Regions from separate parts of the Bacillus sp. P4_E1 genome, predicted to be linked through region 3. Evidence: predicted binding sites of a transcription regulator. Region 3 holds the regulator's gene; each other region holds the start of a gene.
What was found. The regulator NrdR, encoded in region 3, represses ribonucleotide reductase genes. The targets are predictions, from matches to a motif close to AACACNATATATNGTGTT.
Positions count from the first base shown of each region.

Region 1 (8,195 bases), on a different contig from region 3:
CCGCCCTGTATCATTTAAAAAATTATATCCTGAGTGGTATGCGAAATATGAGGAAATTAAAAAGAAATAAAGTGAAACTTTAATCAGTGGGGGTCTTACTACCCGCAAATAGCGGGATAAAAAAAGCGTGGCAGAAGCCACGCTTTTTTATTTTTCATAATTAAATTGAGGGAAATCATCACCGTCGTTAAGTGTAACTAATAAATTATGTCCATCGAAGAACCACTCATCATCGCCTTCAATAAAGAAGTTAATACCTTCTTCTTGAGTTTGAACAGCAGGGTGCGCAGGGTCATCTTTACGAATACCTAAAGAAAGTCCTTTTTGCACAGTACTGCAACCGCCGTATTGTACGAAAAGACGTATTGTTTCACCCGATTGTAAGTTTAATTCGTTTTTATACCATTGTGCTGCTTCTTTTGTTACGGAAAGATTCATGTATAGTTCCTCCAAATTATGTTGCTTTTTCTTTTAGTATAAAAAATAACGCAAAAAGACGCTATTAATATGCTTCACGTTTTCTTTTTGCGTTATGTGGGTTACGATCTTATTTTTGCTTTTTTGAAAAGTTTGCTTTTGGTTCAGTTTTATTTATAATTCGTCCGATATTTGCACGGTGTTTATAAATAACCATACCTGCTAATAAACACATCGCAATAATGAAGATTTTATCCCCGCTAACAATGGATGCAATAACAGCAACGACAGCTGTTATCATAGAAGAAAGTGATACGTATCTTGTTGTAAATAAAAGGCTGAAAAAGACAACAGCTAATATTGCAAAAACAACTGGTGAATAGCATAATAGCACCCCAGCAGAAGTTGCAACTGCTTTCCCCCCGCGGAATTTTGCGAAGATCGGATAGACATGTCCAAGAACAGCGGCTAATCCAAACCATAGTGGGTGAATATCTGACCCGAAAATAATCGGTAGACCTGTTGCTAATGTACCTTTTAAAATGTCAGCAATTGTTACGATAAAACCTGCTTTTTTCCCTAATGTACGGAATGTATTTGTTCCGCCTAGATTACCGCTTCCATGCTCACGAATGTCGATTCCATAACCAATTTTTCCAACGACTAATGCAAATGGAATCGAACCGAGTAGATAGGCAACGATAAATAAAAGATATGTAATAACCATGAGTTCAGTCTCCTTTATACAAATGTGTTGATAAAGGGTAAAAAGAGTTTTTCCCATTTATTGTACCATACATTTGTAAAGAGCACATTTCTTTTTTATAAATGAAAAAGTCATTAATTTTTAAAAAAACTTTCACAGGAATGTTACATTTTTCACAGGAACAGAAGAACTATATGTTGTATGATTTTAATCAAAAGACAACAACATGTTGGTGGAGGGTTATGGATGTTGAAACAAAATGTACGTGGAGAAGAATTAATGAAAGTATTTGAGACAATTATCCACGGTAATGAACAAGATTTAATGCAGGAAAATGCAAATGTAGATGGTCGATCTCCAATGGGAGTAATGGGAACGTTCGCATCTGAGAGCGCAAAGTATTATGCAGTAGAAAAATTATTATCAGATCAAGTGAAAAAAGCGATAGATCAAAATATATTATATCCACATGATTTAGATTTTTATGCAACAGGAACGACGACTTGTTCGCAAATTCCGTTAGCGCAAATGCTAGCTAACGGTTTTCATACTGGACATGGACATATGAGACAACCGCAAGACATTAAAAGTGCGTTGGCGCTTTCTTCAATTATTTTTCAGGCGAATCAAAATATGCAGCACGGTGGTCAATCGTTTGCACTCTTTGATATTGATTTAGCTCCATATGTGAGAAAAACAGTAAAGAGACATAAAAAACGACTACAGTCATATCCGCTTACGAAAGAACAAATAGAGGAATTTGCATGGAAAGAGACAGAAAATGATACGTATCAGGCGTGTGAGGCTTTCGTTCATAATTCAAATAGTATGCATAGTAGGGGCGGGGGACAAGTACCATTTATTTCTATTAATTACGGAACAGACACATCGAAAGAGGGAAGACTTTTAATTAAGCAACTTTTAAAAGCGACGCAAGCTGGACTTGGTAAAGGGGAAACACCGATTTTTCCTATTCAAATTTTCAAAATGAAAAAAGGCGTGAACTTTGAAGAGTGTGATCCGAACTATGATTTATTTGAATTAGCGTTAGAAACGACCGCTGAGCGATTATTCCCTAACTTTTCGTTTTTAGATGCTCCGTTTAATGCTGTGCATTATGATGGTCGACCTGAAAGTGAAGTATGTTATATGGGGTGCCGTACTCGTGTTATGTCTAATATACATGGGGAAGAAACAGCAATTGGAAGAGGGAATTTATCGTTTACTTCTATTAATTTAGTAAAATTAGCGCTAATTAGTGGATCGAAAGAAGCGTTTTTTGAAGCGCTAAGTTATTATTTAGATTTAGGCGTTAAGCAATTATTAGAGAGATTTGCTTATCAATGTACAAAGAGAGCAAGAGATTTTCAGTTCTTATATTCACAAGGTGTATGGCGTGGTGGAGAGACGTTACAACCTGAAGATGCTGTGGCACCGATTTTAAAACAAGGGACGTTAAGTCTTGGTTTTATCGGTCTTGCAGAATGTTTAGTAGCGTTAACTGGAAAGCATCATGGAGAAAATGAAGAATCGTGGAAGCTTGGATATGAAATTATTTCCTTTATGAGAGAGAGCATGGATAAGGCGATGGAAGAACATCAACTCAATTTCTCTGTAATTGCAACGCCTGCAGAAGGTTTATCAGGTAAGTTTGTGAAAAAAGATAGAGAAGAATTTGGTGAGATTAGCGGTATAACGAACCATAATTACTATACGAATTCATTCCATATTCCAGTTTATTATAACATTCAAGCGATAAATAAAATTCGTTTAGAAGGACCTTTCCATGCCCTATGTAACGGGGGACATATTACGTATATTGAACTAGACGGAGCAGCTATGCATAACAAAAAGGCATTAAAGCAAATTGTGCAAGCGATGGCAGAGAATGGCGTTGGGTACGGTTCAATAAATCATCCTGTTGATCGTTGTAAGTGCTGTAGTTATCACGGAGTTATTGGGAATGAATGTCCAAGCTGTGGAAATGAAGATGAGGCTAATATAGAAAGAATTCGCCGTATAACGGGCTATCTTGTAGGAGATATGTCGAAGTGGAATAGTGCGAAACGTAGTGAAGAGATGGATCGGGTGAAGCATAAATGAAAGTTATGAATATCATTCATGATAGTGTAGTAGATGGAGAAGGGTTGCGGACAGTCGTGTTTTTTGCGGGCTGTCCGCATCGTTGTTTCGGGTGCCATAACCCGAAATCTTGGAATGTTTGCAATGGAACTGAAATGACGGTAGAAGAAATTGTGAAAGAGATTGAAAGTAATTCATTAACAGATGTAACATTTTCAGGTGGAGATCCATTCTTCCAAGCTGCTGAAGTGAAAAAAGTAGCAAAAGCTGTGAAAGATTTGAAAAAAAATCTATGGATGTATACAGGTTATACGTTAGAAGAGATACAGAGTTCTCGAAATAATGATATGATAGAGTTGTTACAGTATGGGGATGTTTTAGTCGATGGAAGATTTGAAATCGAGAAAAAAGATTTAACACTTCCATTTCGCGGAAGCTCCAATCAACGTATTATTCGATTGAAAGAGTAAAAAGGCGGGATAGATTATATGAATAAAACAGTATTACTTGTTGAAGATGAAAGAAGATTACGTGAAATTGTTAGTGATTATTTTCGTAATGAAGGCTTTGAAGTAATCGAAGCAGAAGACGGGAAAAAAGCGTTAGAATTATTTGCAGAGCATGAAATTGATTTAATTATGTTAGATATTATGTTACCAGAAATAGATGGATGGTCTGTTTGTAGACGAATTAGAAAAGAATCAGCAGTACCAATTATTATGCTAACAGCACGTTCGGATGAGGATGATACATTACTAGGTTTTGAATTAGGTGCAGATGAGTATGTAACGAAACCATTTAGCCCGAAAGTGTTAGTAGCTCGCGCGAAGACGTTATTGAAACGTGCGGATGGAGCGGTAGGAGTATCAGAAGAAAATACTATGTCTTTAGCTGGAATAGAAGTGAATCGACTATCTAGAACAGTTTTAGTAGATGGTGAAGAAATTATATTGACACATAAGGAGTTTGAACTTCTTGTTTATTTAATGGAGAACAAAGGAATTGTGTTGTCACGTCAACATTTATTAGATCAGTTATGGGGATATGATTACTACGGTGATGACCGAACGGTTGATACACATATTAAAAAACTGCGAAATAAGCTAGGAGATAAGGCGAAGCATATCGGCACTGTTATTCGAGTAGGTTACAAATTCGAAGAATAACCTTTAAGTTACTATGCATCTCGGCTTTGGGATATAGCAAATTTACACTCTCCTTTGTAGGTGGAATGTACAAAAAATACTTTTCTTGTCTACAATGGTAGATAGGAGTATTTTTTTAATTGGATTTCACGATGAGTTCACAAGAAGGACACAAAATGTGACTATACTGAAAGTACGAATTCACCAGGGAGGGGAAATAAAACATGGGATATTACGACGGACCGAATTTGAATGAAGAGCATAGTGAAACGAGAGAAGTGAAAAAATCAGGTAGTAAAAAAGGATATTTTTTCACAGGTTTAGTTGGAGCTGTAGTCGGGGCGGTTTCGATTAGTTTTGCAGCACCGTACATGCCATGGGTGCAAAATAATAATGCAGCTGTTTCGTCATTCAATTCTAATAAACAAGTAGAAGGAACTGTAGTTCCAGTTGTAAATAAAGCGAAAAATGAAACTGATTTACCGGGAATGATCGAAGGCGCGAAGGATGTTGTTGTAGGTGTTATTAATATGCAACAAAGTGTTGATCCATTTGCAATGCAACCGACAGGCCAAGAGCAACAAGCTGGCTCAGGATCAGGTGTTATTTATAAAAAAGCAGGAAATAAAGCGTATATTGTAACGAACAACCATGTAGTAGATGGAGCAAATAAACTTGCTGTAAAACTAAGTGATGGTAAAAAGGTAGATGCAAAGCTTGTAGGGAAAGACCCTTGGTTAGATTTAGCGGTTGTAGAAATTGATGGATCTAATGTAAATAAAGTTGCCACTTTAGGTGATTCAAGTAAACTTCGTGCGGGTGAAAAAGCGATTGCAATCGGTAACCCACTAGGATTTGATGGAAGTGTAACAGAAGGTATTATTAGTAGCAAAGAACGTGAAATTCCAGTAGATATTGATGGCGATAAGCGTGCAGATTGGAATGCTCAAGTTATTCAAACAGATGCAGCGATTAACCCAGGTAATAGTGGTGGTGCGTTATTTAATCAAAACGGTGAAATAATTGGGATTAATTCAAGTAAAATTGCACAACAAGAAGTTGAAGGAATTGGATTTGCTATTCCAATTAATATTGCAAAGCCAGTTATTGAATCCCTTGAAAAAGAAGGAGTGGTGAAACGTCCAGCACTAGGAGTCGGTGTCGTTTCATTAGAAGATGTGCAAGCTTATGCAGTAAATCAATTGAAAGTACCGAAAGAAGTAACAAACGGCGTTGTATTAGGTAAAATTTATCCAATATCACCTGCAGAAAAAGCTGGTTTAGAGCAATATGATATAGTAGTAGCGTTAGATGATCAAAAAGTAGAGAATTCACTTCAATTCCGTAAATATTTATATGAAAAGAAAAAAGTAGGCGAGAAAGTAGAAGTTACATTCTATCGCAATGGCCAAAAAATGACGAAAACAGCTACATTAGCAGATAATTCAGCTACAAAGAATCAATAATCGGAATAAAAGAAAGTCTCTTTCATGTTGAAAGAGACTTTCTTTATCGGATATACTAAAGAAATAGGAGGGATAAATTATGATAATTGAAAACCCAACTCGTACGGAAATTGGTGAAGTATTAAAGAAAAGTAAAACGATTGCAGTTGTTGGATTATCAGATAAGCCAGAACGCACATCGTATATGGTTTCAAAAGCAATGCAAGATGCTGGGTACCGCATTATTCCAGTAAATCCAACAGTAGATGAAGTACTCGGAGAAAAGGCGGTTTCTTCACTGACGGATATTAAAGAACATGTTGATATTGTAAATGTGTTTCGTCGCTCAGAATTTTTAAAGGATGTTGCGAAAGAGTTTGTAGAGATTGATGCAGATGTTTTCTGGGCACAATTAGGAGTACAAGATGAAGATACATATAAACTTTTACAAGAAAAAGGCTACACAGTAATAATGGATCGTTGCATTAAAGTAGAGCATGTAATGACAAAATAGTATAGATTTTAAAGATAGAAAGATTGATTCAGCCCTCGCTTTTTACATAAGTAGGGCGGATGAACGAGGTGTTCATCATGAGATTTTTTAAAGGCTGTTTTTGGGGATTGTTACTTGTTATCCCATTTTGGATATTGATCATTTGGATCATGATAAAGGTTTGGAATGTATAATGTTGGAATACATATCCATTTCTCGTTGACAAACGATTATTTTTCTGAAATAGTAGCCTAGAGGAATCCTTGTGAAAAAAAACAAGGATTTTTCTATTGAAAATAGTATATAAAAGAGATAAGATAACTTGCCAAAACTATAGTCGAGGCGTTATCCTATAATAGAAACATATGTTCTGATTTGATTAGGAAAGGGGCAAGGAGTTTGGCGAAGCATCAGTTCCAATATAATGAAGATGCAATTCAAGTGTTAGAAGGACTTGAAGCCGTTCGAAAACGCCCGGGTATGTATATCGGGAGTACGGATAGCCGTGGATTGCATCATTTAGTATATGAAATAGTAGATAACTCCGTTGATGAAGCATTAGCGGGATTTGGCGACGAAATTTCTGTCGTAATACATAAAGATAATAGTATTAGCGTAATTGATAAAGGGCGAGGAATGCCTACGGGAATGCATAAGCTTGGAAAGCCGACACCTGAAGTTATTTTAACTGTACTTCATGCTGGTGGTAAGTTTGGCCAAGGAGGCTATAAAACGAGTGGTGGTTTACACGGTGTTGGGGCATCAGTTGTAAACGCCTTATCAGAATGGCTAGTAGTAACGATTAAGCGAGATGGTAGCATTTATGAACAACGCTTTGAAAATGGTGGTACTCCTGCAACGACGTTAGAGAAAATCGGGAAAACGAAAGAGTCTGGTACAACGATGCACTTCAAACCAGATACAACTATTTTCAGCACAACAAATTATAATTATGAAACATTATGTGAGAGATTACGTGAATCTGCATTCTTATTAAAAGGAATGAAAATCTCGATAAAAGATGAACGTAATGATTTAGAAGATGTGTTTCATTATGAAACAGGAATTGAGGCTTTCGTTTCATACTTAAACGAAGAGAAAGATTCGATTCATCCAGTTGTATATTTCTCGGGTGAGCAAAATGGAATTGAAGCAGAGTTAGCCTTTCAGTTTAATGATGGTTACTCAGAAAACATTCTTTCGTTTGTAAATAATGTACGTACAAAAGACGGTGGTACACACGAAGCTGGATTTAAAACAGCAATGACACGTGTGTTCAATGAGTATGCTCGTAAAGTTTCTTTATTAAAAGAAAAAGACAAAAATTTAGAGGGTACAGATATTCGAGAAGGATTAGCTTCGATTGTTTCTGTACGTGTACCAGAAGACGTACTCCAGTTTGAAGGGCAAACGAAAGGGAAACTAGGTACAAGTGAAGCTCGTTCTTCAATTGATGCAATTGTATCTGAGCATTTAGCTTACTTTTTAGAAGAAAACCCGGATGTAGCTACACTTCTTGTGAGAAAGGCAATTAAAGCAGCACAAGCACGTGAGGCTGCTCGTAAAGCGAGAGAAGAAGCGCGTACTGGTAAGAAGAAGAAAAAATCAGAAGGTACTTTAAGCGGGAAGTTAACACCTGCACAATCACGTAATCCTCAGAAAAACGAATTGTATTTAGTAGAGGGTGACTCGGCTGGTGGTTCAGCAAAGCAAGGGCGAGATCGTCGTTTCCAAGCGGTGCTACCATTACGTGGTAAAGTAATTAACACGGAAAAAGCAAAGCTTGCTGATATTTTTAAGAATGAAGAGATCAATACGATTATTTACGCAATTGGCGGCGGCGTAGGGAATGAGTTCGCTGTTGAAGATATTAACTACGATAAAGTTGTTATTATGACCGATGCAGA
Region 1 is NZ_JBFUIV010000019.1:4,602-12,796, reverse strand. Features, by position in the region: gene AC1DS7_RS22265 (acyl-CoA thioesterase) at 1-70, shown strand, start outside; gene AC1DS7_RS22260 (HesB/YadR/YfhF family protein) at 148-438, opposite strand; gene plsY (glycerol-3-phosphate 1-O-acyltransferase PlsY) at 548-1,144, opposite strand; gene AC1DS7_RS22250 (anaerobic ribonucleoside triphosphate reductase) at 1,370-3,226, shown strand; gene nrdG (anaerobic ribonucleoside-triphosphate reductase activating protein) at 3,223-3,675, shown strand; gene AC1DS7_RS22240 (response regulator transcription factor) at 3,694-4,371, shown strand; gene AC1DS7_RS22235 (S1C family serine protease) at 4,575-5,816, shown strand; gene AC1DS7_RS22230 (CoA-binding protein) at 5,896-6,309, shown strand; gene parE (DNA topoisomerase IV subunit B) at 6,688-8,195, shown strand, end outside.
Region 1: the regulator NrdR is predicted to act here: its motif matches at 1,310-1,327, upstream of AC1DS7_RS22250 (anaerobic ribonucleoside triphosphate reductase).

Region 2 (8,195 bases), on a different contig from region 3:
GGTCGTTGAACCTTCTCCTTATCTAATAAATTTAGGAGCTCGGCTGCTGATTTCCTGCAATCTTGGATTTTCAGGGTTCGCTACGTAATTTCTTCGTAGTATCCTACCTTGATATACTCAGGCGTTCCAGCAATTGACCTGGTTTTATAGTTGAGCCATAAAGTTAACCCAACTGATTCGCATACGAAAACGAATCTTCAAGTAATTTCATAACAGGTACTACACCACTTGCGGCGTTATCAATACCTTTAATTTGCTCACCACGTGCGCGTAGCTTAGATAAGTTTAAAGCTACTCCACCACCGATTTTCGATAATTGCATTGCAGTATTAATGTTAAAGCCGATTGAATTTAAGCTATCATCCATCTCTAACAAGAAACAAGACACCATTTCTCCTCTTCTGCTTCTTCCCGCATTTAAAAAGGTTGGTGTCGCTGGTTGGTAGTTTTGTTTTACAATCATGCTTGCGAAGTGTTTTGCCTTCGCAACATCACCGCGTCCTAAGTATAATGACACAATTGCTACACGATCTTCATAGCTTTCTAAGTATTGTTTTTGATCATTCGTTTTTAACGCATAATCTTTATAGAACTTAGATGCTGCCATATAAGATTGGAACTCGAAGTTTTCACCATAAGCGATGTTATAAACTCCTTCTACTTCCTCCAAGCTATACTCGTCCAGAACGTTGTAATAGTAATCATGTTCTTTCATATACTCCATTCGCTCTGCCACGCTATTAAAATGAACGGTATTCTCTCTAGCTTCTTCCATAAAGACTTCTAACGCCTCTTTATCTTTATGAAGCTGATAAAAACCGTCCTGCATTTGCGTGATTTCATTATTCAGTTCAATGTGTCGCAATCTCCCGCACCCTTTCTTTAAAATATTCTACATCATTATTTGTTCCAGATAACTCAAATTTTGATACAATAGGCACTTCATATTTAGTAGAGATTTTGTCAGCACTTGCACCAAACATGTCTCCCCAATTACGATTGCCACTTGCAGATACGCCTTTTAATTTTTCATTATTGCGTTCTAAAAAGTCTAAAACACGTTCCGGTACATTTCCAAAACCTGTTGTATACGTAATAAGAATAAAGTCTTCATCTAATACTAGAGCTTCATCAATTTGAACGGCCGGCATATTTAATTTGTGAATGAAACGCTTCACGTTTCCTGTCATAGAATCATATGCAACTAACATTTCCGACCCTCCCTCTCCAATCTATATTCTCTGTATGTCGTTTCTTGATTTCTCTATATATTGTATTACGTTTCAAAATAAGACACAAGATATATGTATAAATTCTTTCTTTTTTTAACTTTTACTTTTCGACATGACCGTCGATTTTTTTCAATACAAAGACTATGAAACAACATTCTAAAACTCATGTCAATAAAGTGCTTTTCAAAAAAGTTGTCAACGAATTTAACCTTATTTTTAAAAAAGTTACCAATATTTTTTGTCATAAAACAGTAAATGCTGGAGTAATATATTTCTCCAGCATCACGCAAAAAAGAACAGATATTAAACGATAATCTGTTCTAACAAACGATTACATTTATCAATTTTACTTTATTAAATATTATACATATTCTTTCGTTCCTCGTTACATACTAAAAGATAACTATTATAGAAAAAGATTATTATTATGGAACTTCAATTTATTTATGAAAAAAATTATTCAGGGTGCTCAATACGCAAAATATCTCTTACAAATATATGATGTGGATTCTCATCTTTATCGAGCATTGTACATACAGGAGCTTCTTCATCAAAGTATACGATCATTCCTTCTACGTACTGATATGTATGTTGAACTTGTACCGTTACTTTAATTTCTACTGCTTGTTCATACGCCCTTTTTATTTTCTGAAGCATTTTTGCTGAACATTTTCGTTTCTCTGGATACATAACCATTCCCATAAACCTATTCCCAGCTCTATCTTTCCACATATAATCCCAATGTGGCAATATGCCTTGTTTAAAATCCCCCATAATTCCCCTCTCCTTTATCTTCTATTTATGAACGTGGTGTTTCTGAATATGTATAAATTACCTGTCCACCGCGCTGTGCGTTCCCGATAATATGTTTAAAATCTTCTCGATTTACAACAACTTCTCTGAACGTATAAAATACATCTTTCTTCGCAACATACTCCTTTATTTCATCATTTTTCAGCTGATCCAAAATTGTATTTGCTAATTGTTTATCCATGTATTTCACCTCTCTGCAATATTTTATTCTATCGCATCTTCTATAGGTCGACAACGGTAAAATTATCCCGTTACTATTATGTAATTCACTTTCATTATTTTTATATCTATATCACTTTATTATATTCGCACTAAATATCATATACTAACATAGCTACTTCTCTATATCAAACTTTTTGATACCCTGTATAACAAAGTTCCAAATCACTGTTTGATATTTTATTTTATGCTACAATATACATTTAGAACTAGGAGGGATACTATGATTCGGAAAGCAAAAAAGACAGATGCGGTAGAAGTAGCACCTTTATTGTATAACGCTCTGCACGAAATTGCTGAAAAAATCACAGGTAGCACAGTTGAAGCAAAAGTAATACTAGGACTTGAAACATGGTTCGTAAAAGAAAATAATCGATTGAGCTATGAAAACTGTTTAGTGGCTGAACAAGGTGGAAAGGTAGTTGGGGTTATTGTCGTTTATCACGGTAGTGACACTGAACAACTTGATGCACCAATCATACACTACTTAAGAGAACTACATGAAGACGAATCCATTACGTTAGAAAAAGAAGCTGAACTTGATGAGTATTATATTGACACGTTGTCAGTTTCAAGTATGTACAGTGGACGTGGTATTGGCTCTAAATTAATCGATGCAGCTGAACTTCATGCAACTGAAAAAGGGCATGAAAAAATTGCCTTACTTGTTAATTTAGAAAACAAACGCGCTTTTTCACTATATGAAAAACTTGGTTACAAAGAAGATAAAACCGTTATGCTCGTCGGTGAATCGTATGCCCATCTAATAAAACCATTACGGTCATTGGTTTCTATATCTTAAAAGGACAATTCTTTTTTACTTGTTATGTAGAGAAAGAGGCTGCCAAAGGGACAGCCTCTTTTAAATTAATTTTGTATTTAATACATTTCCATCCATCGCCTCATGAAATGTATACGTTGTACATCCCCATGGCTTCCTATGAAAAATAGGCGAACCAGACCACCCCATTGCCCTCAGTTCAGTCCCAATCATCGCATTAAAATAACTATGACCTACAAGGGCAATATGTCCATGTACGAGCGCATAGCGGTGCAACATATTAGCGGCTTGCCTTGCTCTTTCTCGTACTTCCTTATAAGACTCAACCTCTTTACTATAACCAACTATCCATCGTGTACGTCCAATAAACATCCATACATTCGGTTTACATTTCAACCATTTTGGAGCATAAAAACTCGTTGGAACTTCCGCTTCCCTAAAAAGAGGATTTTGCACAAAAGATAGGGAATCCAATAACTCAGCCGCTGACTGTACAGCGCGCCTTTGATCACTCGTTACAACCAGTTTCGCTGATTCAATCGCCTCAATTGTTTCAATTGGTATAGGAGTTTCTTTTACTGTAGTCCCTAAATCATATTGCTTCATCCATTCACGAAATAAAATAATTGTCATTGGCTCTATAGTACTGTCCAAACGACCATGACGAATAAAAGAAATTCGCATTCTTTCCACTCCCCATTCATCACTTACGAACTATATTACGTACTATTTCTTCTTGCCATCATACCATGCATAAAAAGAAAGTTATATATCCCCACCACTATCATGTGTTATCGAAGTGTGCACACCATCCAGTCCATCAAAATATGTAGTTGTTTCATGATGACGCACTTTCTTCAACTGTATATATGAAAATAAAAATAATAAAATCGCTATAAAGCTCCCCACAATTTCAAACATCATTTTCCAGCCCCTAATTTCTCCCACTTTAGTAGGTCATTGTATCTTTTATTATACTCCCGTATAAAGATGTATGCATTTTCATCATTCTTCTCCTAAACAATATTTTTTACATATTTTCTTACAAAAAGTGAATATTTTTCGAATTTTTACTTTGGAAACATTTACAAAGTAGTAAATATAGTTCAAAATAAGAAGAAATAAAAAAGCCCAAATTATTCTTTTTTTGGGAAAACTGGAACAAGGAGAGTTGCTTATGCAGATCGCAGAAACTGGAGATATCATTGAATTTAAAGGTGGAATGCAAGGCCGTGTTCAAAAGGTAAATCAAAACTCCGTTATTGTTGATATAACAATTATGGAGAATTTTAGAGAACTAGATATGGAACCTCTTACAGTTGTAAGCCATAAAAACTATACTGTCATTAATCAACATGCATAATATAATAGAAAGAAAGGATCTGTATATCATACAGATCCTTTCTTTCTATATTAACGATTATCGATCTTTTCTGGATATAAATCGTGATTCATCATGCGGTAGTCTGCCATTTTCTCATACTTAGTTCCTGGGCGGCCGTAGTTACAGTAAGGATCGATTGAAATACCACCACGTGGTGTAAATTTCCCCCATACCTCAATATAGCGTGGATCCATTAATTTAATTAAATCATTCATAATAACGTTCATGCAATCTTCGTGGAAGTCACCATGATTTCGGAAGCTAAATAAATATAGCTTTAAAGATTTACTCTCTACCATTCTTTGTTCTGGAATGTAGCTAATATAAATTGTTGCAAAATCTGGTTGTCCTGTTTTCGGACATAAACTTGTAAATTCAGGACAATTGAATTTTACAAAGTAATCACGGTTTGGATGGTTATTATCAAATACCTCTAAAATTTCCGGGCTATATTCAAATACATATTTTGTATTTTGATTTCCTAATAATGTTACATCTTTTAAATCTTCATCTAATCTTCCTGCCATTTTAAACATCCCTTCTCATTATACCCCTCGTTTATTTCCCCATACTAACGCATGAAGCTGAGGCAGTACTTTCGCATCATTCATTTCTTTACAATTCACAGCTTTTTCAATAAGCCACTCATATTTTTCTAATAGTTTTTTTATAAGCACCGCATCATCCACTGTTTTCGTATCATCATTCCCTACTTGTAAGAAAAATGGTACATTCGGATAACGCTCGTGCATCTTAACTGCATATTCAAAATCTTGATCATCGAATACTACTACTTTTAAACTAAAATCTTTCCCTGCTAGTTTATGAATAACAGAATCTAACATATGAAAATCTGTTTTCATAGTTGAACTTGGTGGTTTTGGAGAAATCGTTACCTCATCAATTTGAAGCAACCAATCTTGCCATTTACTCCCTTGCGTTTCTACCGCTGTTCGCATTCCATTCTCCTTTAATATAGAAAGAAGAAATTGCATATTTTTCAGCAAAACAGGATTTCCACCCGAAATCGTAACATGAGAAAAATTTTCTCCACCAATTTCTACAAGCTCATTCCAAATGTCTTCCGGTGTCATTTGTTTAATTTGATCTTTGGCCGATCCATCCCATGTAAAAGCAGAATCACACCAAGCACAGCTATAATCACAGCCCGCTGTACGGATAAACATTGTCTTTTGTCCTACAACCATCCCTTCTCCTTGAATGGTTGGACCAAATATTTCTAAGACGGGAATTTTACTCATCGAGCATCCACTCCCGTCTTACTTCCGCATAACTAGTCGGCGTCTCAAAAAGACGAACAAATTCAACACGAGCTCCCTTATATTCGTTCGCACGATTATCTTTCGTTAATGCTTCTGCCATCTTTTCATAAATCCAAACGACCATATTTTCAGCAGTCGTATTCATTTCTGGCAATGTTTCGTTTAAATAACGATGATCTAAATAAATTTCTATTTCATTTTTCCAAATCTCTTTTATATCTCCAAAGTCAATTGCAAGGCCTATTTCATTTACATATCCGCTAATTCCAAATACGACTTTATATGTGTGTCCATGTAAATTTTTACATTTCCCTTCATAGCAGTGTAAATGGTGCGCTGCGTCAAATGTAAATTCCTTGCTGACCATTACTCTTTTATTATGATATTTGAGTTGTTCACGCTGAATATCCTTGTCCATTTTTTGCAAATTTTCTACGATGCGAAATCCAAAAAAGTTATCCATTAGTTGCTCGCTCCTTCGCGTTCTTGTAGATACGTATCTAATCCCGCTTTACGAAGTTGACATGCTGGACATTCACCGCAACCATCACCAATGATTCCGTTATAACATGTTAATGTTTTTTCTCTAACAAACTCAAATGCTCCAAGTTCATCAGATAATTTCCATGTCTCTGCTTTATCAATCCACATAAGTGGTGTATGAATAACAAACGGATAATCCATAGATAAATTTAATGTAACGTTTAATGATTTCACAAACACGTCACGACAATCTGGATAACCACTGAAATCAGTTTCACATACACCCGTTACAATATGACGTGCTCCAACTTGTTTTGCTAATACAGCCGCAAATGATAAAAATAGTAAATTTCGTCCATCTACAAATGTTGATGGCAATTCACCTTCTTCATGTGTAATCTCCATATCCGTTCTCGTTAACGCATTTGGAGCAAGTTGATTTAATAGGCTCATATCTAGTATCGTATGTTTAATTCCTAGCTCTTTCGCAATTTCCGCTGCACAATCAATTTCTAATTTATGACGTTGATTGTAGTTAAATGTTACAGCTTCCACTTCTTCAAACTGCTGTATCGCCCAAAATAAACATGTTGTACTATCTTGTCCACCACTAAAAACAACAACTGCTTTTTCTTTTTTCATTTCACTCATTCTCCTTCTCTACTACGAATAAGAAGAAAGAACGTTCTTGAACTGTCACAATAAAAAAACAAAACAATACCTAATGATATTGTTGTTTCCATAGTTTTTTATAGAGGGAGTTCGCGAACCTCTCCCATGCAGTGCACGGAATTTCTTCTTTCATTGACAAAGATTATTGTAACATATTGTATACTACCAGAAAAAATTTCTGATTTTTTCCGCTATTTCGCATTTCATTTATTTCATTTTATAGTATGATTAATTTAATGTTAAAAGAGAGGAGGCATCCCACTGGAACTCTTTATTATTTACCTCTTTTTAAATATATTATCTATTCTCGTTACAATGCTCGTATATCATTTATTTTGGAATCAGAAAGGGAAACGATCTCCTAAATTAAATTCAGCCATATTTATTGTATTGTGTTGCCTCGCTACCATACTATGTATCACTTTCGCAGCAAAAACAAATAATGGTTTTCAGTTCGACATGCGACATATCGTATTAATTGTCGGCACGTTAACGGGAGGGCCTATTGCTGGTGGTTCTATTTTAGCTGTATTAAACATTTATCGCTTTTTATTGGGAGGAATAGGTGCGTTTCCATCCTTTATCGCTTCTATTCTCCTATTTATTGTTCTACTATTAACTTACAAATTTTTTAATCGAAGTTCTAATCATATAAAAATAACACTTGCTATTTTTTACAGTCTTACTTATGGATTTGGTTGGATACCATTTTTCCTTGCAAGTGTTACAAATGAGGCAGATTATATACCACATATCATTGTGTACGAACTATGTACGATGATTGGTACAATCCTTATTTTATATTTACTACACATATTACAAATGCAAGTTCGTCTCCAAAATGAACTTATGAACGCTGAGAAATTTCATTTAATCGGCGAAATGGCAGCTTCTATCTCTCATGAAATTCGTAATCCTTTAACTGCAACGAAAGGTTTTTTACAACTTTTACAGTCAGATGCATGTTCTGAGAAAGAACGAAAATTATATATCGACATAGCCATTAATGGTATCGAACAAGCAAATCACGTTCTTACAGACTACTTAACTTTTGCAAAACCGAGTATTGAAAAAGAACAAAAATTACAAGTAGAGGAAGAATTACTTCATGCGTTGTCTTTGATCACACCTCTCGCCAATTTAGCAAATGTTCGTATAAATTATATAAAACAAAGTACATCTTTCTTTATCGCTGGCGAAAAGCAAAAACTGAACCAATGTTTATTAAATATTTTTAAAAATTGTATTGAGGCTATGCCTACAGGTGGCGATCTTATTCTTACATTAGTTCCAGACCATAAACATATACAATTATATATAAAAGATAC
Region 2 is NZ_JBFUIV010000008.1:4,726-12,920, forward strand. Features, by position in the region: partial or broken gene AC1DS7_RS12815 (ribonucleotide reductase N-terminal alpha domain-containing protein) at 167-865, opposite strand; gene nrdI (class Ib ribonucleoside-diphosphate reductase assembly flavoprotein NrdI) at 852-1,211, opposite strand; gene AC1DS7_RS12825 (hypothetical protein) at 1,689-2,006, opposite strand; gene AC1DS7_RS12830 (hypothetical protein) at 2,032-2,226, opposite strand; gene AC1DS7_RS12835 (GNAT family N-acetyltransferase) at 2,488-3,066, shown strand; gene AC1DS7_RS12840 (histidine phosphatase family protein) at 3,127-3,729, opposite strand; gene AC1DS7_RS12845 (hypothetical protein) at 3,811-3,969, opposite strand; gene AC1DS7_RS12850 (YkvS family protein) at 4,223-4,408, shown strand; gene queF (preQ(1) synthase) at 4,459-4,956, opposite strand; gene queE (7-carboxy-7-deazaguanine synthase QueE) at 4,975-5,691, opposite strand; gene queD (6-carboxytetrahydropterin synthase QueD) at 5,684-6,175, opposite strand; gene queC (7-cyano-7-deazaguanine synthase QueC) at 6,175-6,837, opposite strand; PreQ1 riboswitch class I at 6,931-6,974, opposite strand; gene AC1DS7_RS12875 (ATP-binding protein) at 7,183-8,195, shown strand, end outside.
Region 2: the regulator NrdR is predicted to act here: its motif matches at 1,261-1,278, upstream of nrdI (class Ib ribonucleoside-diphosphate reductase assembly flavoprotein NrdI).

Region 3 (8,195 bases):
CACGATTTTTTGCATTTCTTTTTCGATTTTTTTGAAGTCTTCAACTGTAATTGCTTCTTCCATATCAATATCGTAGTAGAAGCCATTTTCGATTACTGGACCAATGCCAAGCTCAAGCTTAACATCTTTATATAAACGTTTTAACGCTTGTGCTAAAAGGTGAGCTGTTGAGTGGCGTAAAATATATAAGCCATCTTCAGAATCTAATGTAATAATAGAAACTGCACCATCTTCTTCGATTGGTGTAACAAGATCGATCATCTCATCGTTTAATTTTCCAGCCACAGCTTTTTTCTTTAAGCCTGGGCTAATAGAAGCTGCGATTTCTTCAGTTGTTACTCCTTTTGGAAACTCCTTCACAGCTCCATCAGGGAAAGTAATTTTAACTACATCTGCCATCACTGGTCACTCCTCTTTTTTTTCAAAATAAAAAACACTCATCCCATAAAAAGGGACGAGTGTTGAATTCGTGGTTCCACCCTTGTTCCAATTAACCTTATTGTTAATTGCTCAAGTTCAACATAACGGTGTTGTCCGTTAGCAATTACTAGAAAAACTTTCACTGCTAAAGTTTAGAGGTGGTAAGTAATTATCCCGTACTAGGAAGCTCACACCCTAAGGCTTCCCTCTCTGAAAATCGTAGAAAACTACCCATGTCCTCATCATGACATTTCAATATATTTCATTTATGTAGGTAATTATATGCTCAAAAACTTAGAAAATCAAGGGCGTTACCTTTATTTTTTAAATTTTTCACATTGCGCTCAAATTCATGTAATCCATGTAGTTGCACTCGTTCCTGAAATACATTTCGCAAAGTAATAATCATATTATGATCTTGTTCTTTCGTATATAAATAAATCTTTTTCGGCGAAATAGAAAGAAGTGGTGCAATTACTTTCGTATCGATATATACATCCTGTTTCTTTAATAATTCTTCATCTATATATTGAACCAATTTCTCCTGTTTTAAACGCCTACCTTTATCATCATAGAAAATAAAACTTTCATCAAAAATAAGATGTACACAGGACAAACGTGATTTCCGGCTACTTACTTGTTGGCGAAGTGTCTCAATGAATATTTGGTATTCCTGCTCCATCTTATACTCATCAATTGCAACTTCAGCAAGCTTAGTTACCATTTCCCTATATGTACGAAGACGAAAACGAACGTATGATGAAAACGAGAATGAGAGCGGATCACAAAGCCAATCATTCAAAGACGACGCAATATAAGATTCAAATTTTTGACGTGTTAAATCACTAGCTACTCCTTTTCTTCTTTCCTTTAAAATCTCATGTGCCATATGCAATATTTGATGACACTCTTCTTGTTCTTCATAAAAAAACTTTTCCTTTAAAATGGTATGAATCCATTCATTTTGTTTCACATTCATAATGAAATATAGTAATACTGGCAATAAAATCTTTTCAATATAATTTGATTCACATAATGGTATATGAATAACAACCTTTTGTTCGTTTAAATATACACTTGTTTCCTTATATAAGGATTCTGTTCTTTTCGTTAGTTGTCTGTATACGTACACAGCATCATTTTTTTCTTCGAAGCAAATTTCAATCACTTTTGTCCCCCCTTTTATCCCCGCTCTAAAGGATTGCATCTATACGTTACAAATCCTATAAGAGTCCGATCTATGGAAGTTCACTCTTAGTAGAAACCTATCTCCCATTGTTAGAACATCCACTCGATATGGCTTGCTAATTTTATATATATTAAGGGAGGGAGAAAAAAATGATACAAGCTACTCTGAAAAAATGATTAAAATAAAGTGAAACTTTAATCAGTGGAGGTTTTGTCCATCGTTCACTGATTATTAGCCCGCACCAATCGGGCTTTTACGGGCAGCAGCAGGGCTCCCACCTAACTTCTTTGCTTTACAGCCGAATTTTGAGGTGGGAGTCTTACTGCCCGCCAATAGCGGGATAAAAAAGAGCAAGCTTCTCAGCTCGCTCTTTACTTATTACGACGATTCTTCCCGCCAATTGGGATTGGCTTCGCTAAATATTTAATTCGTTCCATAATACGGGCCGCTTTCATCTCTTCTGCTTCACCGCGCTGTGTATACGTTAAATGATGTTCCAACTGTTTGAAATCAAAGTTAGATGTAAAGAACGTCGGTAAGTTTTCCAACATACGGAATTGCAAGATTGCACCGAGTACATCATCACGTACAAAACTTGACATCGCTTCTGCCCCGATATCATCTAACATTAATACTTGTACACGTTTGACAGCATCAATCTTTCCGCTAATCGAATTATCTTGAATCGAACTTTTGATTTCACGTAAAAATTCAGGGAAGTATACGAGCATCGAACTAATTTTCTTTCGCGCAAGCTCATTTGCAATTGCCCCTAAAAGATACGTTTTCCCTACACCAAATTTACCGTACAAATATAAACCTTGTGCTTTTTTACCTGGTTCGTATGTGTTTAAAAATTCATTCGTTGCACCTATTGCATCAATACGTGCGTCTAAATCTGAAGGGTCTAAATTTTCCATAGTTGCCTGCAAAATGTCAACTGGCATATATACACTTTGAACGAGTTTTTCATATTTTTTTCTCTCATCATATGCTACTTTTCTAATACAACGATCGTATTGAATATCAATCATCTTACCTTGAATGACGAGCTTCGGCTCATATCCTTGTAGCATATTTTTACATGACCCTAAATCTGGACAATCCGCACACCCTACACTTTGTCCAATATATTCATATAACTTCACAAGACTTCGTTCAATCATAGAAGTCGTTACTTCACCTTTATGTTCGTCTATAAATTCTTTCACACGAGGGTGCGCCATCACTTCTGCCTTTAAGACTTCATATCTATTTTTAAAGTTTTTATTTTCCATTAATTTCGTAAATGAATTTTGAATATGCTCCATTTTCTCACCTCAAAGAGCGTTCATTTTCTTTTATTAATCACGCTTATATTTTTTCAATACTTCTTCTAATCGTTTCCGTTCATCTTCTAACGTACTTGCATCTTTTTTCGCACTTACGTCATTTTTTACAGGTTCTTTCTCTTCTTCTTTCGACTCTTCTTTAAGCCAATCTGGTACCATTTCTTTTCGCACTGTTTTCTTCGCTGTACGACCTTTTTTCTTCGTCTCAGCCCACTCTTGATATTGACGATTCTCTTCTTTCGCTAGCGCCATCGCCTCGCCTACTGTACCGACCTTTTTTCGCGCCCAATGTCCAGCAATCTTCTCGACATACGTTTTAGCAAGCTTCATATCTGAGCGTAGCATAACGTAATAAATAAGTACATTCACAACCCCTGGCGTTAACTTTTGATTTATCATTACATCCTCAACGATTTGCAAGTCCGCTTTCGTCGCCTCTGCACCGCCTGAAATCTCTTTCAATAGTTGTTTTGGCGAGATTTCCTCTAACTGTTTCATTAGCATCTCTTCTTGCGTAGATGGCTCTTTCTCTTTCATTGTACGAGCAGCATGAGGTTGCACTCTTTCACTTAATACAGGTAACGCTTGACCATTTTCGAATTGATACCAATCGCGTGCTCCCTTCCGAAGCCTTTCGATATCAATTGTTTGCACTTCTGTCACTGCGCCAAGAACGATATTTTGCATCGATAACACATCCACACCGTACACATAAGCGAGTGTAATAACACATTCTCTCACTTGATCTGTAATCGCCTTTTTAGGAACAAGGGCTGATAGTCCGTCTACAAATAAAGAGAAATTAAAGAAATCGTTCCAAACTTTCGGAGCATCCCCATTCTCGTTACTTGGCATAATTGTCGTTTTCGGGATACGCAGTTCTTCTTGCGCATATTCAAACTGACCTGGGTTAAACGAATCAAATATATCGTTGAAGGAGCGCGTAACATTTTCATAAGAAGCAAAATCGAATTCTTCTTCTAAGAAATATTGCTTTACTTGGTTGTATTTTGTCCGACTCAAGCGATTATATAAAAAGATACTTAAAACAATATCATCAAAAAACTGCTTCGGAGATAAAGGTGGTTGCAATTCATATATAAACATCCGAATATCTTTTTCTTTCTTAATATATACATTTAAAAGACCAATCGCTTCTAACTTTACTCGTTCCCCATATATTTCAGGAAGTTGCATTTGCATAGTCACCATAAGGGAGTGATGTGTATTCTCTTTCCCAAACACACGATCTTGCTCTAACTCTCCCCATAGTGTCATGTATAAGCTAAAAGCTCTACTACCTATTAACGGCTGATACAACATCGTTAATACTTTCCGGTCGTAATTATGTAACAACCCTTTCGCACTTACTTTATAACGATCAATCGGCAATAGCTCCATCCATGACTGTTTTTCCATTCTTGCTTTTCCTTTCTCTCATCCAATCTAGCCTACATTTCACTCGTTCTATCTTTATTATATAATTTATTAGCGAAAAAGAGCTATTAGCTTCCGCTTCTAGCTCTCTTATCTCGTTTACTTACAGTATATAAAGAGATTCCTTCTATTCTCTCTCTTTTTGCAGTATATCTTTTAATTCTTCAATAAATACATTTAAATCTTTAAATTGACGATACACAGAAGCAAAACGTACGTAAGCAACATCATCAATATCACGAAGTTCTTCCATAACAATTTCACCAATCATATCACTTTTCACTTCTGATATACCTAAGTTACGAAGTTCACGCTCCACACTTTGTGTTACTTCCTCTAACTGCCTTAAAGATACAGGTCTTTTTTCACACGCTTTAATTAAACCGCGTAAAATTTTCTCTTTATTAAACTCTTCTCGTGTTCCTTCTTTTTTAACAACGATAAGAGGTGATTCTTCTACTCTTTCAAATGTCGTAAAGCGACTTAAACAACTTTCACACTCTCTTCTTCTTCGAATAGAGCGCCCCTCGTCTACCGGACGCGAATCTAACACTCTTGTTCCATTATGAAAACAGGATGGACAACGCAATTCATTCACTCCTTTACACTATAATCTTTATTCTTTCGCTACTCACCTACATGTGAAAATATATATACAATATTATATAACTCATTCTTCTATAATGACCACTCTAAGTTATTACATATCGTGATCCTATTTTATATAAACTAAAAAAGAGGTGCATTATACACCTCTTTACATTTTAAATCAATTATGTTCTTTTTTAAAGAGCTTTTGTTTCTCTCTGCTTAATTTCGAAGCTACCAGTGCCTCGAGGAAGCTCGATGCTCTCACGCGTTTTCGCGTTTAAACCTTCTGCAATATATTCTGCAGCAACATTTGGATCAATACGATCCCCACAAGTATAAACATCAATACTTGCGTAACCGTGCTCCGGAAAGCTATGAATTGTTAAATGTGATTCCGAGATAATTACTACTCCACTTACACCTTGTGGTGCAAATTTATGAAAAGCAACCTCACGTACTTCAGCACCAGCTCTTAGCGCTGCATCCACAAATAATTGTTCAATATACGGCATGTCATTAAGCTTGTCGAAATCGCAATCCCAAAGTTCAGCAATCACGTGACGACCCATCGTATCCATAGTATCCATTCTACAGTTCCCCCTTGTAAATTTATTCTAACTGTTCGAATTGAAAACTAATTTGCAATTTGGCTTGCTCCACTACCACGGGGGAAAGTTAGTCCAGAGAGGTCCTAACCCTTTAAGTAGTGACTACGTACCTCAGCTCTTAAGTTTACGAGTGTTAGTATACTTTGTTTATTTTCATTTTGCAACAACAGTTTTTTCGATTTTCTGTCATATTTTCCTCTTTACTTTTCCCTAAAAAAAATTAATGATTCACGAATACAGTAATCTCAACGTTTCGTGGTATGTCCACTATTTAAAAATATACTTATATAATTTTTTTCCTTTTCAGAAAAAAATAAAAAAGAGGGCAAATTTTCACTTGCCCTCTCTCGTTCACTTAAATATGTTGCACATTTTTTTGTTTCGCTAATTCATCAACAACTAACGTTACAAGATCTACAACACGACGAGAGTAGCCCCACTCGTTATCATACCAAGCAAGTACTTTCACTTTACGATCACCCATTACCATTGTAGACAAACCATCAATAATAGCTGAGTGTGTATTTGTATTAAAATCGATAGACACTAAAGGCTCTTCGCAGAATTCTACAATTCCTTTTAATGCACCGTTTGCAACAGTTTTGAACGCTTCATTAATATCTTCAACTGTTACATCACGTTTTACGTCTACTACTAAATCAACAAGAGACACGTTTGGTGTTGGTACACGAAGGGCCATACCATGAAGTTTTCCGTTTAAGTGTGGAAGAACTTTTGCTAGCGCTTTTGCAGCACCCGTCGTTGTTGGAATGATAGACTGTCCGCAAGCACGCGCTCTTCTTAAATCTTTATGTGGGTTATCAATATTTTTTTGGTCATTTGTATAAGCATGAACAGTTGTCATTAAACCGTTTTCAATTCCGAACTGCTCATCTAACACCTTTACAACAGGCGCTAAACAGTTTGTTGTACAAGATGCATTTGAAATAACAGTATGCTTTGTAATATCTAATTGGTCTTCGTTCACACCAACTACGATTGTTACATCTTCATTTTTACCAGGTGCTGTTAAAATAACTTTTTTCGCTCCAGCTTCAACATGAAGAATTGCTTTTTCTTTCGAGTTAAATTTACCAGTTGCTTCAATTACAACTTCAACACCTAGATCTTTCCAAGGCAACTCCTTTGGATCGCGGTTGTTTAAAAGGCGAATCATTTTCCCATCAACTAGTAAGTGATCTTCAAATGCTTCCACTGTTCCGTCAAACTTTCCATGAACTGTATCATATTTAATTAAATGCGCTAACGTTTCTGATGGATAGCTTGCATTTATTGCTACAATTTTGAATGCGCTTTCTTTTATTGCTTGACGAAATACCATTCTCCCGATACGTCCAAATCCATTAATTGCCACACGAGTCATAATATGTTATCCCCCTTGAATGCGTTATACTATTTATCTCCAATCCCAATAATAGTATAACACAAAAAGGAGATATGTCACTAAGCATTTTCATTAATTTCACAATTTTTTAATCAATAATGTTCCATTCTTTCAAAATAGAGGCTAATTGTGTTTTCGTTCCAATAATTGTGCCATCATTATAAATTACTTCATCTGCCTTCTTTACTTTTTCTTCTAATGGCATTTGAGATTGAATACGAGCCGTTGCTTCTTCTTCTGAAAAGTTATTTCGTTTCATTAAACGTTCCAATTGCGTATTCGGTGTGACTGCTACAACTAAAACACGATCAACGAGATTTGTTAATTTACTTTCAAACAAAAGAGGGATATCTAACACAACCGCTTGCATATCTTCTTTTATGTACATCTCCTTTTGTGCATTCATTTCTTCACGCACTGCAGGATGAACAATTTCGTTTAACTGCAATCGTTTTTCTTCATTATAAAAAACAACACTCCCAAGCTTCGGTCGATCAAGCTCTCCATCTTTTTGTAACACTTCCGTTCCGAACACCTCTACAATTTTGTTATATGCCGGTTTTCCTCGTTCTACAACTTCTCGCGCAATAATATCTGCATCAATAACCGGTATACTCATTTCACGAAACATTTCTGATACCGTACTTTTTCCGCTTGCAATGCCTCCTGTTAATCCAATTACTACTGTCATAATAATCCTCCTCACAATATTAAAGGCGCGAAACTAATGTTCCACGCCCATACTTACATTTTCCAAATTCCAATAATAATGAGTAATACCCCAGGCAGGAATGTAAATTTTTGTAACCATTTCATATTTGATAAAATCGTACCGAGCTTCATTCCAATAAATAAAAATAAAGAACTCATAACCGCGACTAATACCGCCATCATCGCGGGTGCATAACCTAATAAAGATGCACCAATTCCAGCACCAAACGAATCTATAGAAAGAGCGATACCGAGAAGTAACGCTTCTCCTGCAGAGATAGTTCCTGATTTATCAAAATCCGCAACTGTCGGCTTCCGCAAAATTTGAATCACTAGCCCGAGTGAAGCAATTTCTAATTTCCAAACCTTCTCCTCTTGCTTCGGTTCTTCTTTTTTATCACTTCGAAAAAATTGATATAATACCCAAATACCTATTCCAATAAGAACAAATCCGCCGATACGCGTTGCGATAACAGGTGAAAATATTTTCGCGATCATATGTC
Region 3 is NZ_JBFUIV010000013.1:49,316-57,510, forward strand. Features, by position in the region: gene thrS (threonine--tRNA ligase) at 1-399, opposite strand, end outside; T-box leader at 448-675, opposite strand; gene ytxC (putative sporulation protein YtxC) at 707-1,588, opposite strand; gene dnaI (primosomal protein DnaI) at 1,981-2,919, opposite strand; gene AC1DS7_RS18620 (replication initiation and membrane attachment family protein) at 2,953-4,359, opposite strand; gene nrdR (transcriptional regulator NrdR) at 4,505-4,966, opposite strand; gene speD (adenosylmethionine decarboxylase) at 5,163-5,546, opposite strand; gene AC1DS7_RS18635 (glyceraldehyde-3-phosphate dehydrogenase) at 5,932-6,960, opposite strand; gene coaE (dephospho-CoA kinase) at 7,070-7,672, opposite strand; gene ytaF (sporulation membrane protein YtaF) at 7,726-8,195, opposite strand, start outside.